Regions from separate parts of the Bradyrhizobium sp. CCBAU 53421 genome, predicted to be linked through region 1. Evidence: riboswitches for the same ligand, from Rfam matches in the RefSeq annotation. Region 1 holds a riboswitch; the other holds the start of a gene.
The links. A riboswitch is a leader RNA that binds a small molecule or an ion and turns the genes downstream of it on or off. The one in region 1 is predicted to bind ZMP and ZTP.
Positions count from the first base shown of each region.

Region 2: linked by a shared signal. The riboswitch ahead of glyA (serine hydroxymethyltransferase) and the one ahead of XH92_RS21200 (bifunctional 5,10-methylenetetrahydrofolate dehydrogenase/5,10-methenyltetrahydrofolate cyclohydrolase) in region 1 are both predicted to bind ZMP and ZTP.

Region 1 covers NZ_CP030047.1:4,456,898-4,463,947, forward strand. Annotated here, with positions in the region: gene XH92_RS21165 (PAS domain S-box protein) at 1-1,675, shown strand, start outside; gene XH92_RS21170 (GrlR family regulatory protein) at 1,870-2,220, opposite strand; gene XH92_RS21175 (hypothetical protein) at 2,544-2,900, shown strand; gene XH92_RS21180 (VOC family protein) at 2,917-3,300, opposite strand; gene XH92_RS21185 (hypothetical protein) at 3,557-4,174, shown strand; gene XH92_RS21190 (hypothetical protein) at 4,391-4,921, shown strand; gene XH92_RS21195 (hypothetical protein) at 5,037-5,444, opposite strand; ZMP/ZTP riboswitch at 5,660-5,739, shown strand; gene XH92_RS21200 (bifunctional 5,10-methylenetetrahydrofolate dehydrogenase/5,10-methenyltetrahydrofolate cyclohydrolase) at 5,755-6,618, shown strand; gene XH92_RS21205 (MaoC/PaaZ C-terminal domain-containing protein) at 6,769-7,050, shown strand, end outside.
Region 2 covers NZ_CP030047.1:2,331,665-2,338,714, forward strand. Annotated here, with positions in the region: gene XH92_RS11035 (ABC transporter substrate-binding protein) at 1-612, shown strand, start outside; gene XH92_RS11040 (hypothetical protein) at 766-906, opposite strand; gene XH92_RS11045 (PQQ-binding-like beta-propeller repeat protein) at 1,337-3,046, shown strand; gene XH92_RS11050 (c-type cytochrome) at 3,330-3,896, shown strand; gene glyA (serine hydroxymethyltransferase) at 4,018-5,295, opposite strand; ZMP/ZTP riboswitch at 5,330-5,415, opposite strand; gene XH92_RS11060 (ankyrin repeat domain-containing protein) at 5,499-6,413, opposite strand; gene bla (class A beta-lactamase) at 6,546-7,050, opposite strand, start outside.

The DNA of each region.
Region 1 (7,050 bases):
GCGCGCCGCCGAAGTGTTCCGCCAGACCCTTGTCGACGCCGACAGCGCGCGCGAGGCTGCACTGCGCGCGCTCGCCGAGCAGCGGCTCGCCGAGGAGAGCTACCACAAGCTGTTCGAGGCATCGGTCGACGGCATCTACGTCACGACGCCGGGCGGCGCGCTGCTCAACGCCAATCCGGCGCTGGCGCGGATGATGGGCTACGCCACGCCGCAGGACCTGATCAACGGCATCGGCGACATCGCCTCGACCGTCTATGTCGATGCGGCGGCACGGGAGCAATACCAGCAGCTGATGCTGCGCGACGGCACGGTGCGTGACTACGAGTATCAGGTGCGTTCACGCGACGGCACCGTGCTGTGGCTGTCCGATTCTGCGACCGTCGTACGCAACGACGAGGGCGAGGTGATCCGCTACGAGGGCACGGTGCGCGACATTACCGACCAGAAGCGCGCCGAGGATGCCATCGCCGAAGGCCGCCGGCTGTTGCAGATGGTGATCGACACGGTGCCCGCCGTCATCAACGTCAAGGAACGCAATCTGCGCTACGTGCTGATGAACCGCTATATGGCGGGCATCTTCGGCATCGAGCCGCAGGACGCGATCGGCCAGACCACCGCCGAGCTGATGGCGCGCTATGGTGCGGCCAAGACCGACGAGAACGACAAGCGCGTGCTGTCGGCGCGGCGCGAGCTTGGTTTCTATGAAGAGGAGTACAGGGACGCAGCCGGCAACATGCGGCAATGGCTGGTCAACAAGCTGCCGATCCTCGATGCCCAGGGCGACATCGAGAACATCGTCACCGTCGCGCTCGACATCGGCGAGCGCAAGCGCTCCGAGCAGGAGATGCGCAAGGCGCGGGACTCCGCGGAGGCTGCGCTGCGCAACCTGCGGGAAACCCAGAATTCGCTGATCGAGGCCGAGAAGCTCGCCGCGCTCGGCCGCCTGGTGGCGGGCGTCGCCCATGAGGTCAACAACCCCGTCGGCATCAGCCTGACGGTGGCGTCCGCGCTTGAGCGCAAGACCGCGAATTTCGCGACACAGGTAGAGCGCGGCGACTTGCGCCGCTCGAGCCTCAACGACTTTCTGAACACGGCGCGCGATGCCTCCTCGCAGCTCGTCGCCAATCTGAACCGCGCCGCCGAGCTGATCCAGTCGTTCAAGCAGGTCGCCGCCGACCGCAACTATTCGGACCAGCGCACCTTCGATCTCGGCGATCTGACCGAGCAGGTGGTGATGAGTCTGCGGCCCGGCCTGCGCAAGCACAATCTGACGCTCAACGTCGATTGCGAGCCGAACCTGATCATGAATTCCTATCCCGGACCGTATGGCCAGGTGCTGACCAACCTGTTCCTCAACGCGGTCGCGCATGCGTTCCCGGACGGCAAGGCCGGCGAGGTCGAGATCCAGGTCCACGCCTCGGGCAACGACTATGTCGAGGTGATCTTCGCCGACAATGGCTGCGGCATGAGCCTCGACGTGCGGCGCCGCGCCTTTGATCCGTTCTTCACGACGCGGCGCGACCAGGGCGGCACCGGGCTCGGGCTGCATATCGTCTACAGCATCGTCACCAACCGCCTCGGCGGCCGGCTCTCGCTGGATTCCGCACCGGGCAATGGCACCCGCATCCAGATGATCCTGCCGCGCGTCGCGCCGCTGGAGCAGGCCGCGGAGTAGGCACGAAGCGTGATGGCTGGCCGCGGGTTCGCTCTCGGTCCGTCAGCCTGAGGAGCGCGCAGCGCGTCTCGAAGGATCGACGGCCACCAGCGTGGCCGTGCACCCTTCAAGACGCGCGCAAGAGCGCGCTCCTCCAGCGACAAAGGCGAAGCCTTTGCGCGGGGGTGACGAATCTAGCAGCGAGTCTCGAACGGCTAATTGATATCGGCGAGCTTGTGCAGGGTGGCGCCGAAGATCAGGCTGGCCTTGCCGACCAGCGCGGTTCCGCTCATGGTGCCGCGGGTGTCGGTGAAAGTCCCGGAGACGCCGATGCCGACCGGTGCGGGCCCGCCGAACAGCGGGTTGTCGGTGTCGCGCGGCGTGGTGTGGCGTTGCACGAGGACCTCGCCCTTGAACGCGTCACCCTTCACCGTGTAGCTGCCGGTGTAATACAGGTAGGCATCGCCGCCGAGAATTTGCCCGTCGCGGAAGAGAATCACTCCGCTGCCCTTGCCGACGCGTCCATCCAGCAGGGTGACGTGGATTGAGTACAGCCCGTTCTTCATAACGTCCCATCGACCGGCTGCCGCGCCCGCAGCAATCCGGATTGGTTTTTTATGCCAAAGCGAGCAACCTCGTGCAATGCGGCAGGTTGATTCCGGGGGTGTCCGGAGTGACCGTGGACCCTCGGTTCCTGCCAGTCGGTGTGACGGCGCGATGACAGCGGACCGTGCGCGCGAATCGAACTGGCCCGCGAAATGCATAGCTCTGGTTGCACTGGCCGGTGAGTGCTGGAGCAACATACATGACAGACAGGATGGAAGCTGGCGGCCGCTTTGCGGGCAGGTATGACGATCCCGGAACCTTGGTTGGCCGCCGCCGCGGCCGGATGCGCGTATCTCTGCCGCTTGGTCTGGTCGCGCTGTTGTCGGTCGCCGCTGCGCAGCTTGCGCAGGCACGCGATCCCGACGGCCGCTACGCCAATTCGCCGCTCAAGGAATGGTTCGACGGTCTGCGCAGTGGCAAGGGGCCGTGCTGCTCGGATGCCGACGGCAGCGCGGTCAGCGACGTCGATTGGGAATCGAAGGACGGGCACTACCGCGTGCGCCTCGACGGAGCCTGGATCGACGTGCCCGATGAAGCCGTGGTCACCGAGCCCAACCGGGTCGGCCGCGCCATGGTCTGGCCGATCAAGAGCTACATGGGCGTGACGATCCGCTGCTTCATGCCGGGCAGCATGACGTAGCGCACCGGCCGTCGGCTCACGCGTATTTCTTGTCGCGCTCGAGCAGCTCGATCGAGATGCCCTGCGGGCCGCGGATGAAGCAGATCCGTACGCCGGGACGGATCGTGGTCGGTTCCTTGGTGAACTCGACGCCCTTGGCCTTGATCTCGGCCGCGACCGCGTCGATGTCCTTCACGGTCAGCCCGAAATGATCGAGCCCTTGATAGGGCGTCACCGGCGCGGCGTTGACGCCGTCGCCCTGTGTCACCTCCGCGATGAAAACCTTGGCCCCGCCGAGCTGAACGTCGATGCGGCCGGGGCCGCGGATGATTTCGCCGCCGAGGATGTCGCGCAGCCAGGTCGCGGTGGCCTCAGGATCGGGGCTGCGCAGATGGACGTGGTCCCAGGTGACGACGGGCATTGCGGTCTCCTTGTTGTTCTCGCGCCGCTTGGGTGCGCGGCACTCGCTCTCGGGCGGCGCAAATCTAGCGAGCGGCGGGCTGTGATGCCACCCCGTGCAGCCCGTCGCAAGATTGTCGTCCCGGAATGAAACCATTCCGGCCCTCGGTGATTGTTCTCGCGTGGCCGCTCGACCTGCGGCCGTCCCGGATGCCGCGATGCTTGCGGCGACCGTGCCGGGATGGTGGGCTTGATCGGGCGAGGGTGAGGGCACGATGATGCGGATCGGCCTGGCGTCGTTTCGAAGGTTTGCCGCCGGACGTCTCGGTGAGGGCGGCTTCTACGCCAGCCTGCTGCTGTCGGTGATCGCGGTCGGCGGGATCGCGGCGTGGTTCATGCTCCCCGAGCCGAGCGATGCCGGAGACCGGGATGTCTGGCCGGTGTCTTCCACCGTGATCCGCACCGTGCAGGATGCATCGACCGGGGCGCAGCCTGCCCAAATCGCAAAGGACGCACCTGCAGATGAGTCAGTCACGGTCGGCGTGGCCACTGCCGGGCAGCCGGCCGAGGCGGCCAAGGCGTCCGAACCCGGTGCCGGAAGATCGCCGCTGGACCGGCTGCGGATCGCCTCGCAGTCCTGGCAGCGTGGCGGGCTGGGTTCCAAGGTGCTGGTCACCCTGACGCTGCGTAACGCCAATGATTTCGCGGTGAAGGATATCGAGATCGCCTGCGCCTTCATCCGTAGCGACGGCAGCCCCGTGACCGAACGCAAGCGGCTGATCCCGGACACCATCGCCATGAAGAGCCGCAAGACCTACCCGCGGATGCTGATCGGATTCGTCAACGTTAACGCAAACAAGGCGAAATGCTCTGTCGTGACCGCTAGCCGGGTCTAAACCCTGCATCCCGAAAAAGTGACCGGGAATTGACTTGCCGGGTGAACCGTAACGGCCAGGCAGGAACTAACTAATAAGCCGACCGTTAGAGAACGACCCGGAAGCGCTGGATGGCGACTGTCCGGGTGATCTTGCGCAAACGATGAGTTCGTTGCGCGACAACTGTTGTTGTCGCGCCGAGATGAACCGCGCCCGTGGTGCGGGGGGAGCTACCAAATGCCTGTGGCGCGTTATTTCCTGTTCGTTGGTGGCGTGCTGCTCGCGCTGCTCTTCGTCGTTAGTGCCATCGTGCCGCAGGAGGCCGTGGTCGCCACCCAGGGCCTGTCGTCGCCCGGCGTCGACAACAAGACCGTGGTCCGCATCAAGTCGACCCAGAAACTGCCCGAGCGGGTGGTGTACGACACCAACCTGCCGACCATCGTTCCGGCGCAGGTGAACGCGGTTGCCGCGGCGACCCCGCCGGCTGCCGGCGATGCCTCAGCACAGGCCCGCGTCCGCAACACGTTCGCCCAGTTCATCCCGCCGGAGAAGGCCGACGCGCAGAAGGGCGCGGTCGTGGCCGAGGCGAAGCCGGCCGAGCAGCCGGCGCAGGCCCAGCCGCAGGCACCGAAGAAGCGCAAGGTTGCGCGCTATCACAGCCATCCCCAGCAGCCGATGCGGCTGGCCCAGCCCGGCATGTATCAGCCCTACCGCGTCGCGCAGCAGCAGCCGCGGATGGGCTTCTTCGGCGGGTTCGGGACCTGGTAGGCTGCGACACGCCGCAGCCGGTAATCGATATGCCGCCGCAAACACTCGCGGCGGCATTTTCATGTCGGCGATCGCAGACGGGTAACCAGCCGCAGGAAACCGCCCCGGGTGGTGGTTAGCGCGGCAGGCGCGGAATCTTGTCGGCGAAGCCGTTGTAGCAGGTCAGCCGCTCGTCCTCTTCCTTGACGAACCGGCATTCGTTGACGCCCTTGGCAGGGGCGGCCTTCGGCTTAGGCTGCGGCTTGAAGATCTCGTCGTAGCACATCAACCGCTCCTTGGTGGCGTCGTCGATGTCCTGGCAGGCCTGGAGCTTCTGCGCGACCGATTGCGGCTTGCCGGGGGCCGCTGCCTTCTCGCCCTTCTTGGCCGCCAACTTCTTGCCGACCTGGACCAGCGGCTTGTCGCCGACCATCGGCTGCGAGGCCGCCGCGGGTTTGTCGGCGGGCGCCGGGGCCGGAGTGGTGCCTTGGGCAAGCGCGGCAGCCGGGCAGAGGAGCGCCAGCGCGAGGATGATATGTCTCATGTTGAAAATGTCCGAAATGGCGTGATGACCGGAAGGATGGCGCCGGGGATCGGAAAAGCCCGGCAAGCCCCGAGGCTTATCGCAAGTTCTGTCCGAATCCTACCCCGGAGAGGGCCCACCCGGCACCGATCCACCGGCAAAAACAGGGCTATTCGTCGCCGGTTCGGCCGCAAGCGGGCGTGATTTGCGTTTGCCGGGCCGGCCAGCTATGACGACGCCATCTGCGCGACTGGCGCTTGGATGGACCACCATCGGGGAGCGCAGAGACTGAACGCCGCGCGCCTGGGCACCGCTTCGAAACGGAGGTGCCATGACGGCGAACATTCTTGACGGGCATGCACATGCCCAAATTGTCATCGACAAGGTTGCGAACGATCTGGACCGGCTGCCCCGCGCGCCCGGGCTCACAGTCGTGCTGGTCGGCTGTGACCCGGCGAGCCAGATCTATGTGCAGAGCAAGGTCAGAATGGCCGAGCGGCTTGGCCTGCGCGGCGAGGTTGAACGGCTGCCGGATGACGCCAGTGAGGCCGATCTGCTTGCCAGGATCGAGGTGCTCAACGCGCGCGACGATATCGACGGAATCCTGATCCAGCTGCCGCTGCCGACGCATATCGACGCCTTGCGCGTGATGGCGGCGGTCGATCCGGCGAAGGATGTCGACGGCCTACACGCGCTCAACGCCGGCCGGCTGTTTCACGGCGACGATGCCCTGGTGCCGTGCACGCCGCTCGGCTGTCTCAGGCTGATCAAGGCGATCCGGCCCGATCTCACCGGCGCGCATGCCGTGGTGATCGGCAGCTCCAACATCGTGGGCAAGCCGATGGCCGCACTACTGCTGCAGGAGCAGGCGACCGTGACACAGACCCACATCCACACCCGCGGCATCAGCAACATCTGCCGCCAGGCCGATATCCTGGTCAGCGCGGTGGGCAAGGCCGGCCTCGTGCGCGGCGACTGGATCAAGCCGCAGGCCATCGTCATCGACGTCGGCACCACGCGCGTCGAGAAGCCGGACGGCGGCTACGCGGTGTGCGGCGATGTCTTCTTCGACGAGGCGGTGCAGGTTGCCGGCGCGATCACGCCGGTGCCGCGCGGCGTCGGCCCGATGACGATCGCCTGCCTGATGGAGAACACCGTGAAGGCCGCGAAGGCGAGGGCCGCGCGGCTGCAATAACGCGGCAGGCCTGGTGCGAGGCGCGAGCGGCCGGGGCCGCACGCGTCTCTCCTTCACCCACCGAGGTCCCGTGCGCGAAGATCATGACGTCGGAGGTAATGGAAAGCCCGCAGCGTTGGTCTATCGTCGCGCGACAGACGGAGGCACGCGATGCTCTATGCGGACGATCTCACCGAGGGCCAGACATTCCAGCTCGGGAGCTACACGATCGGCGAGACGGAGATCCTGGAATTCGCCGGCAAATATGATCCGGTGCCGATCCATACCGATCCCGTCGCGGCCGCGGCGGGCCCATTTGGCGGCCTGATCGCGAGCGGCTTCAACACCATCGCGATCTATCAGCGGTTGGTCGTGGAGGCGATCTGGACCAAGGTGGCGGGCATCGTCGGGCGGAGCTTCGAGATTCGCCTGCCGAGCCCGGTCCGCCCGGGA
Region 2 (7,050 bases), 2.1 Mb from region 1:
AAGGCGATGATCGACGGCGCGGTCGACGGCTTCGGCACGCCGATCGGCAGCTTCTACACGCCGGGATCGCTTGGCTATGTCGATACCACCGGTATCAATCCCTACGATCCGGAGCTCGCCAAGAAGCTGCTGGCCGAGGCGGGCGTCAAGACGCCGCTCGAGCTCAGCCTCAAGCTGCCGCCGCCGTCCTACGCGCGGCAGGGCGGCGAAATCCTCGCAGCCCAGCTCGCCAAGGTCGGCATCGTCGCCAAGATCGAGAACGTCGAATGGGCGCAATGGCTGTCGCAGGTGTTCACCGGTCCGCACAATTACGACCTCACCATCGTCGCGCATGTCGAGCCGTTCGACCTCGTGAAGCTGACCGAGCCGGATTACTATCTCGGCTACAAGTCCGAGGCGTTCAACGCGCTTTATCAGCAGATCATGGCAACGCCCGATGAGGCCGGCCGGGCAAAGCTGCTCGGCGATGCGCAGCGGATGCTGGCGACCGATGCGGTCGCCGGCTTCCTGTTCCAGCCGCAATTGATCACGATCGCCAGCAAGAAGCTGAAGGGCGTGTGGAAGGACGTGCCGCAGTTCGAGAATGATTTCTCGACCTGGGCTTGGCAGTGATTGCTTAGGGCGGTCCTGCTTCCCCGTCATCCTGAGGAGCGCGAAACGCGCGTCTCGAAGGATGAACGGCCCGGCTGGTGGCCGTCGATCCTTCGAGACGCCGCTTCGCGGCTCCTCAGGATGACGGGGATAGGGCCGCTTGACGCGGTGAACCTACCCGCTCTGCTCGGTGCTCGCGTTCGCAACCGCGCGCGCGACATTGGCGATCACCTCGTTGCACGTCTCCATCGGCGCGCTCGCCCCGGTCAAATAGACCGTTACCACGATCGGCTTGCGGCCGGGCGGCCAGAACACACCGATGTCGTTATAGGCGCCGCGCTCGCCGATGCCGGTCTTGTCGCCGACCCGCCAGTCGCGTGTGCCGCTGTCGCTTGACGTTTAGTCTCATTTTGCGTGCTGCGCCTGCGAAGGCGAATGTGTCCGGCCATGCGCGAAGACGCCGGAAGCCACCGATATTGCTCAGGTTGATGCAAGCCCGCGGTCGCAGCACTTCGAGCGCGCGAACGCATGCTGTTCCGGCTTCGCATTGAGCGCATCGGTTGTCTTTGTGAAAGACAACGCTAACATAGAACGCGTCCATCGATACCTGTCGTTGTCTTTTTTGATCACCTATTGCAGCGCAACCAAGCCACAACGGTGCGCACTCGCGACGGCGGCCAGGCCTCGAAGGGGGAGTAGCAAACATCATCCCTGATACTGCAACCAAGAAATAACGGGGGAGACTATGTACGTGAAAGGGCTTGCGGCATTCGCCGCAGCGGTCGGCGTTGGCCTGTTGTCCGGTGCTGCCATCGCACAGGAAGTCAAGCAGGAGAAGCAGTCGGTTCTAGGTAACGCCAATGTGCCGCCGGTGACCCAGGATCAGCTCAACGCCGCCGACAAGAATGCCAAGGACTTCCTGCTCACCAACGGAAATTACGCCCAGACGCGGTTTTATCCGGGCAAGCAGATCAGCCGCGACAATGTGAAGAACTTGCACGTCGCCTGGATATTCCAGACCGACGTCAAGGAGTCGCTCGAGACGTCGCCGATCGTGGTCGACGGCGTGATGTATGTCACGACGTCGTTCAGCCACGTCTATGCGCTCGACGCCAAGACCGGCCAGCAGCTCTGGCATTACGCCCACAAGATGGGCCCGATCACGATCTATTGCTGCGGTCCCAACAATCGCGGCGTGCAGGTGCTCGGCGACCGGGTCTATCTGGCGACGCTGGATTCCAAGCTGATGGCGCTGAACGCCAAGACCGGCGAGGTGGTCTGGACCACCAACATCGCCGATCCCGAACTCGGCTACAGCGAGACGATGGCGCCGACCGTGGTCAAGGACAAGGTGCTGATCGGCACCAATGGCGGCGAATACGGCATCCGCGGCTTCGTCCGCGCCTATGACGCCAAGACCGGCAAGCAGTTGTGGAATTTCAACACCATTCCGGAGAACTCGGTCGGCGTCTGGGCGACCAAGGACGCCACCGGCCGCGACATGCATCGTAATATCCAGGCCGAGAAGGACATGCTCGCCAAGATCGGCGATCCCTATGCCAAGCTCGGCGGCGGCGTGTGGCAGAACCCGTCGGTCGATCTCGCGACCAACCGGATCTACTTCGTGGTCGGCAATCCGTCGCCCGACCTCGACGGCTCCAACCGGCCCGGCGACAACCTCTACACCAACTCGCTGGTCTCGCTCGATCTCGACACCGGCAAGTATGTCTGCCATTTCCAGTACATCGCCCATGACGTCTGGGACCTCGACGCGGTCAGCCCGACCGTGCTGGTCAACGTCAAGGACAAGGACGGCAAGACGATTCCCGGCGTCATCCATGCCGGCAAGACCGGGCACATCTATGTGCACGATCGCAAGGACTGCAGCCTGATCCGCTTCTCCGAGGCGATGGTGCCGCAGGAGAACATGTGGGTGCTGCCGACCAAGGAAGGCGCGCGCATGTTGCCCGGCGCGAACGGCGGCGTCGAATGGTCGCCGATTGCGACCGACCCGGGACAGGCGCTGGCCTACGCCATCAACCTGCATCAGCCCATGCACTACCGTGTCGAGAGTTCGCCCTATCCGAACGGGAAGCTGTGGCTGGGTGGGGCCTTCACGGCAATCCCCGGTGAACAGCAGTCAGGCAACATCACCGCGGTAAACTACAACACCGGCAAGATCAAATGGCAGGTCAAGACACCCGAGCCCATGATCGGCGGCATTCTGGCTACCGCCGGCGGTCTGGTGTTCACCGGTGAAGGCAATGGCAAGTTCGCGGCCTATAATTCCTCCACGGGTAAGGAACTGTGGAGCTTCCGCGCCGGCGCCGGCGTCAATGCGCCGCCGTCGAGCTACATGGTTGGCGGCAAGCAATATGTCGTGGTCGGCGCAGGCGGTAACACCCAGGTCGACTTCAAGCGCGGCAACAACATCATCGCCTTCACGCTCGACTGAGCCAAGGCGTGAGGCAAAATCGCGCGTGCAAACATTGACAGCGAGGCGGGACCCGTTCGGTCCCGCTTCTGCTTTGTTCGGATGAAAGGTCCAACCGCGTCATTGCGAGCCAACGGGTCGCGCGGACGCGCGCCCGATGACAGGCTCCGCGAAGCAACCCATCGCGCCGCGGATGCGGAAGCATGGATTGCTTCGCCGCTTCAGCGCAAAATTGCCTTGCAATTTTGCCGCGAGCTCCTCGCAATGACCGAGGTAGACGGCTACTGCGCCTCAGGATGAGCTAATGTTCGATAAATTGATGATGTGCGGCGCCGCGCTGCTGTTGATGATGGCGGAGGTGCGTGCGGAGACGGTCGAGGAGAAGGTTGCGGTCTGCACCGGTTGCCACGGCGAGAACGGCAAGCCCGTCGACAAGACCATTCCGACGATCTGGGGCCAGCAGGCCGGCTATCTCTATATTCAGCTTCGCGATTTCAAGCGCGGCGATCGCAAGAGCGAGATCATGCAGCCGATCGCGACCCAGTTCGAGCGCGATGACATGCTGGCGATCGCCGAGTATTTCTCGCAGAAGCCGTGGCCGGATCTCGGCCAGCCGAGCGCGCCCAAGGACGTCGCAGCGAAGGCGCTCAGTGCCAGCGCTTCGGTCGGCTGCCCCGCCTGCCATCTCGATCGCTTCCAGGGCGACGGCACGGTGCCGCGGCTTGCCGGCATGGGACGGGATTACCTTGCCAGGACCATCGCCGATTTCCGCACCCGCGCACGCGGCAACAATCCCGGCATGTCCGACCTGATGCTGGCGACGTCGCCCGACGACCTCGCCGCGCTGGTGGACTATCTGGCGGGGCTGTAGCGGCGGGCAGGTTGACCCTCACGCGAGCGCAGGGCTGTCGCATATGCGTTTCTGGCGGTCGAGGTTGGGCGCCAGCGCCCGACCTCGTTCTGTACCTCTGCGCGCCAAGTTGCGGTGCCGATCAGTTCGGTCGAGACCTGGACAACACGCCTGGAACAGGAAAGGCTCGGCACATCTCGATGCACTCCGACCTGAGACGCGCGAGGACCGCATCGTCTCCATTCGCCTGTAGGGCCCCCGCAATGAACTCGCCGATACGGCGCATTTCGGAATCTCCCATGCCACGCGTGGTCGCTGCCGGTGTCCCAAGACGAATACCGCTCGGCCTGAGCGGGGGACGCGGATCGTCTGGAATAACTTGCTTGTTTGTGGTGATGGCGATGGCATCGAGCACGTCCTCGGCCGCTCGCCCGTCCAGTCCGACGGACGCTATCGTATCGACGACCATCATGTGATTGTCCGTCCCGTTCGTGACCAGCTTCATCCCGCATTCCATTAGCGTGTCGGCAAGAACCTTCGCGTTGCGCAGAACCTGTCGCGCGTAAACCTGGAAATCCGAGGTCGCCGCCTTCTTGAGCGTCACGGCAGTCCCGGCCACGACGTTCATGTGAGGTCCGCCCTGCAACCCGGGAAAGACGGAAGCATCGATCCGACCGGCATATTCCTTCCGGCACAGGATCATCCCGCCGCGGGGGCCGCGCAGTGTCTTGTGGGATGTCGTCGTCATGACGTCGAAGCCGGCATCAAGCGGATTGCGCATGACATTCGCGGCAACCAGTCCGCCATAGTGGCTCACGTCAGCCATCGTGAGCGCGCCGACTTCGTCGGCGATACTCTTGAACGCCGCATAGTCCAGGTCGCGCGGATAGGAGCTGTAGCCGCACAATACCATCTTCGGACGCGCTTCACGCGCAATCGCGCGCAATTCATCGAAATCTATCGCGCCGTTTGACGGTGCCGTCCTGTAGCGAATGAAGTTGAACAAACGCCCCATGTGGGACACCGGCGCGCCGTGGGTGAGATGACCGCCGTGCGACAGATCCATGGCGAGAATAGTGTCGCCAGGTTGCAATAGGCCGAGATAGACGGCCTGATTCATCGGTGATCCGGAAAGCGGCTGAACGTTGGCGTGCTCGGCACGAAAAAGCGAGCAGGCCCGCTGGCGTGCGAGGTTCTCGACGTCGTCCGTATACTGCTGGCCGCCGTAGTATCTGCGTCCCGGATATCCCTCGGAGTATTTATTGGTGAAGACCGATCCGAGCAGTTCAAGCACCTCCGGGTAGGTGTAATTCTCGGACGGAATCAGTTCGACGCCGTCCCGTTGACGGCGCTCTTCCCCCGCAAGGGCAGCGGCGATCTCTTGATCGTTGATGGACAGTTCGTTGCGAAACGACGGCATGATCGGGCTCCTCAACACGCTGTTTTTCCAGCAGATTGGTTGCCCAGGCGATCGGCGTCGAAACCCTTCGCGCTTCCCCGTGGTCGATTCCACGTTAGCTCGCCAGTCGCGCGATTGGACGAATGAGCACGGAGACTCTTCGCAAAAGAGAATTTACCCGACCTGCGGACCTTCCGCAACCAATGAGTCCATCGCGTCATGCTTCAGCGCGGCGTCAGCTCCTCGCGCAGCGCCGAGAGGATGGTGAGATCGGCGGCGTGTTTGCCGGCCTTGTCGGCCAGCGCCGCATCGGCGCCGTGGGTGAGCAGTGCTTTCGCAATAGCGGGATGGTTGCCCTCGGCGGCGATCATCAGTGCCGTGCGTCCGCGGGCGTCACGGTCGTCGACCCTGGCGCCAGCGTCCAGGAGATACGCGACGACCTCGAGCGCCTGTGCCTCCGGCACCGTCTCATCCGGCCCGGCCGCCCACATCAGCAGCGTCAGATCGTTGGCGTAGCGCGCGTTGATATCGATACCGAGCGCGACGAGCTGTTTGACGATGCCGAGCTGACCGCCGGCTGCCGCATAGACGACCGGCGGCTTGCCGGTGTCGTCGGCCTTGCGGCCGTCGGCGCCGTGCGCCAGCAGCGTGCGCACCACCATGTCCCTTCCGGCATAGGCGGCGGCCGCGACCGGGGAGGCACCGCTGCGGCCGGTGAAATTGACGTCGGCGCCGCGGTCGATCAGCCGTTGCACGATCGCGACATGGCCGCGTTCGGCGGCAAGATACAGCGCGGTCGATCCCGCAAGGTTACGCGCATCGACCGGCGCGCCGCGCGCCAGCAGCAGGTCGACCATGTCGAGATGGCCCGTGCGGGCGGCGTGGCTCAGCGGCCTCGCGCCGAGCCGGTCCCGCGCGTCGACCGAGGCGCCGCCGTCGAGCAGCTCGGTGGCGAGCTTGATGCAATCGGCATTGGCGGCCGCGAACAAGGTCAGCGAAATCTCGATTGCGCTGAGCTGTGCCTTGTCGGTCTCGTATTTGCGGATCAGCTCGCGGCACCGGGCCGGATCGGCCGCAGCAAGGCTGCTGGGAACGTGGCCTGCAACAAGCAGCGCGGCGAGGGCGATGCAGCGATACAAGACGTGTCCTCCGTATGGCCCGCTGATAGGTCAGCCATTCGGATTGAGCGTCGCATGATCCTTGGTTGCTGCCAAGCCGCGCAGCGAAGGCCTGCCGCGCAGCGCCGTTGGGCCGCGCGGTGTCGCGGCGTCCTAACCGGACTGCCCGGTGCTCGCATTCGCAACCGCGCGCGCGACATTGGCGATCACCTCGTTGCACTTCTCCATCGGAGCACTTGCCCCGGTCAGGTAGACCGTCACCACGATCGGCTTGCGGCCGGGCGGCCAGAACACGCCGATATCGTTATAGGTGCCGCGCTCGCCGGTGCCGGTCTTGTCGCCGACACGCCAGTCCCGCGGCACGCCGGCGCGCAGCCTCGTGTCGCCGGTCTTGTTGGCGACCATCCAGTCCACGAGCTTCTGGCGCGAGGCGGCCTGCAGGACGTCGCCGATCACCACGCGCTGCAAGCTCTTCAGCATCGCGGTCGGGCTCGTGGTGTCGCGCGGATCGCTGGGCACGGCTTCGTTCAGCTCCACCTCCCAGCGGTCCAGCCGGCTGATGTTGTCGCCGATGGTGCGGAAGAAGGCGGTGAGGCCGGCGGGGCCGCCGAGCTCGCGCAGCAGCAGGTTGGCGGCGGTGTTGTCGCTCAGCGTGATG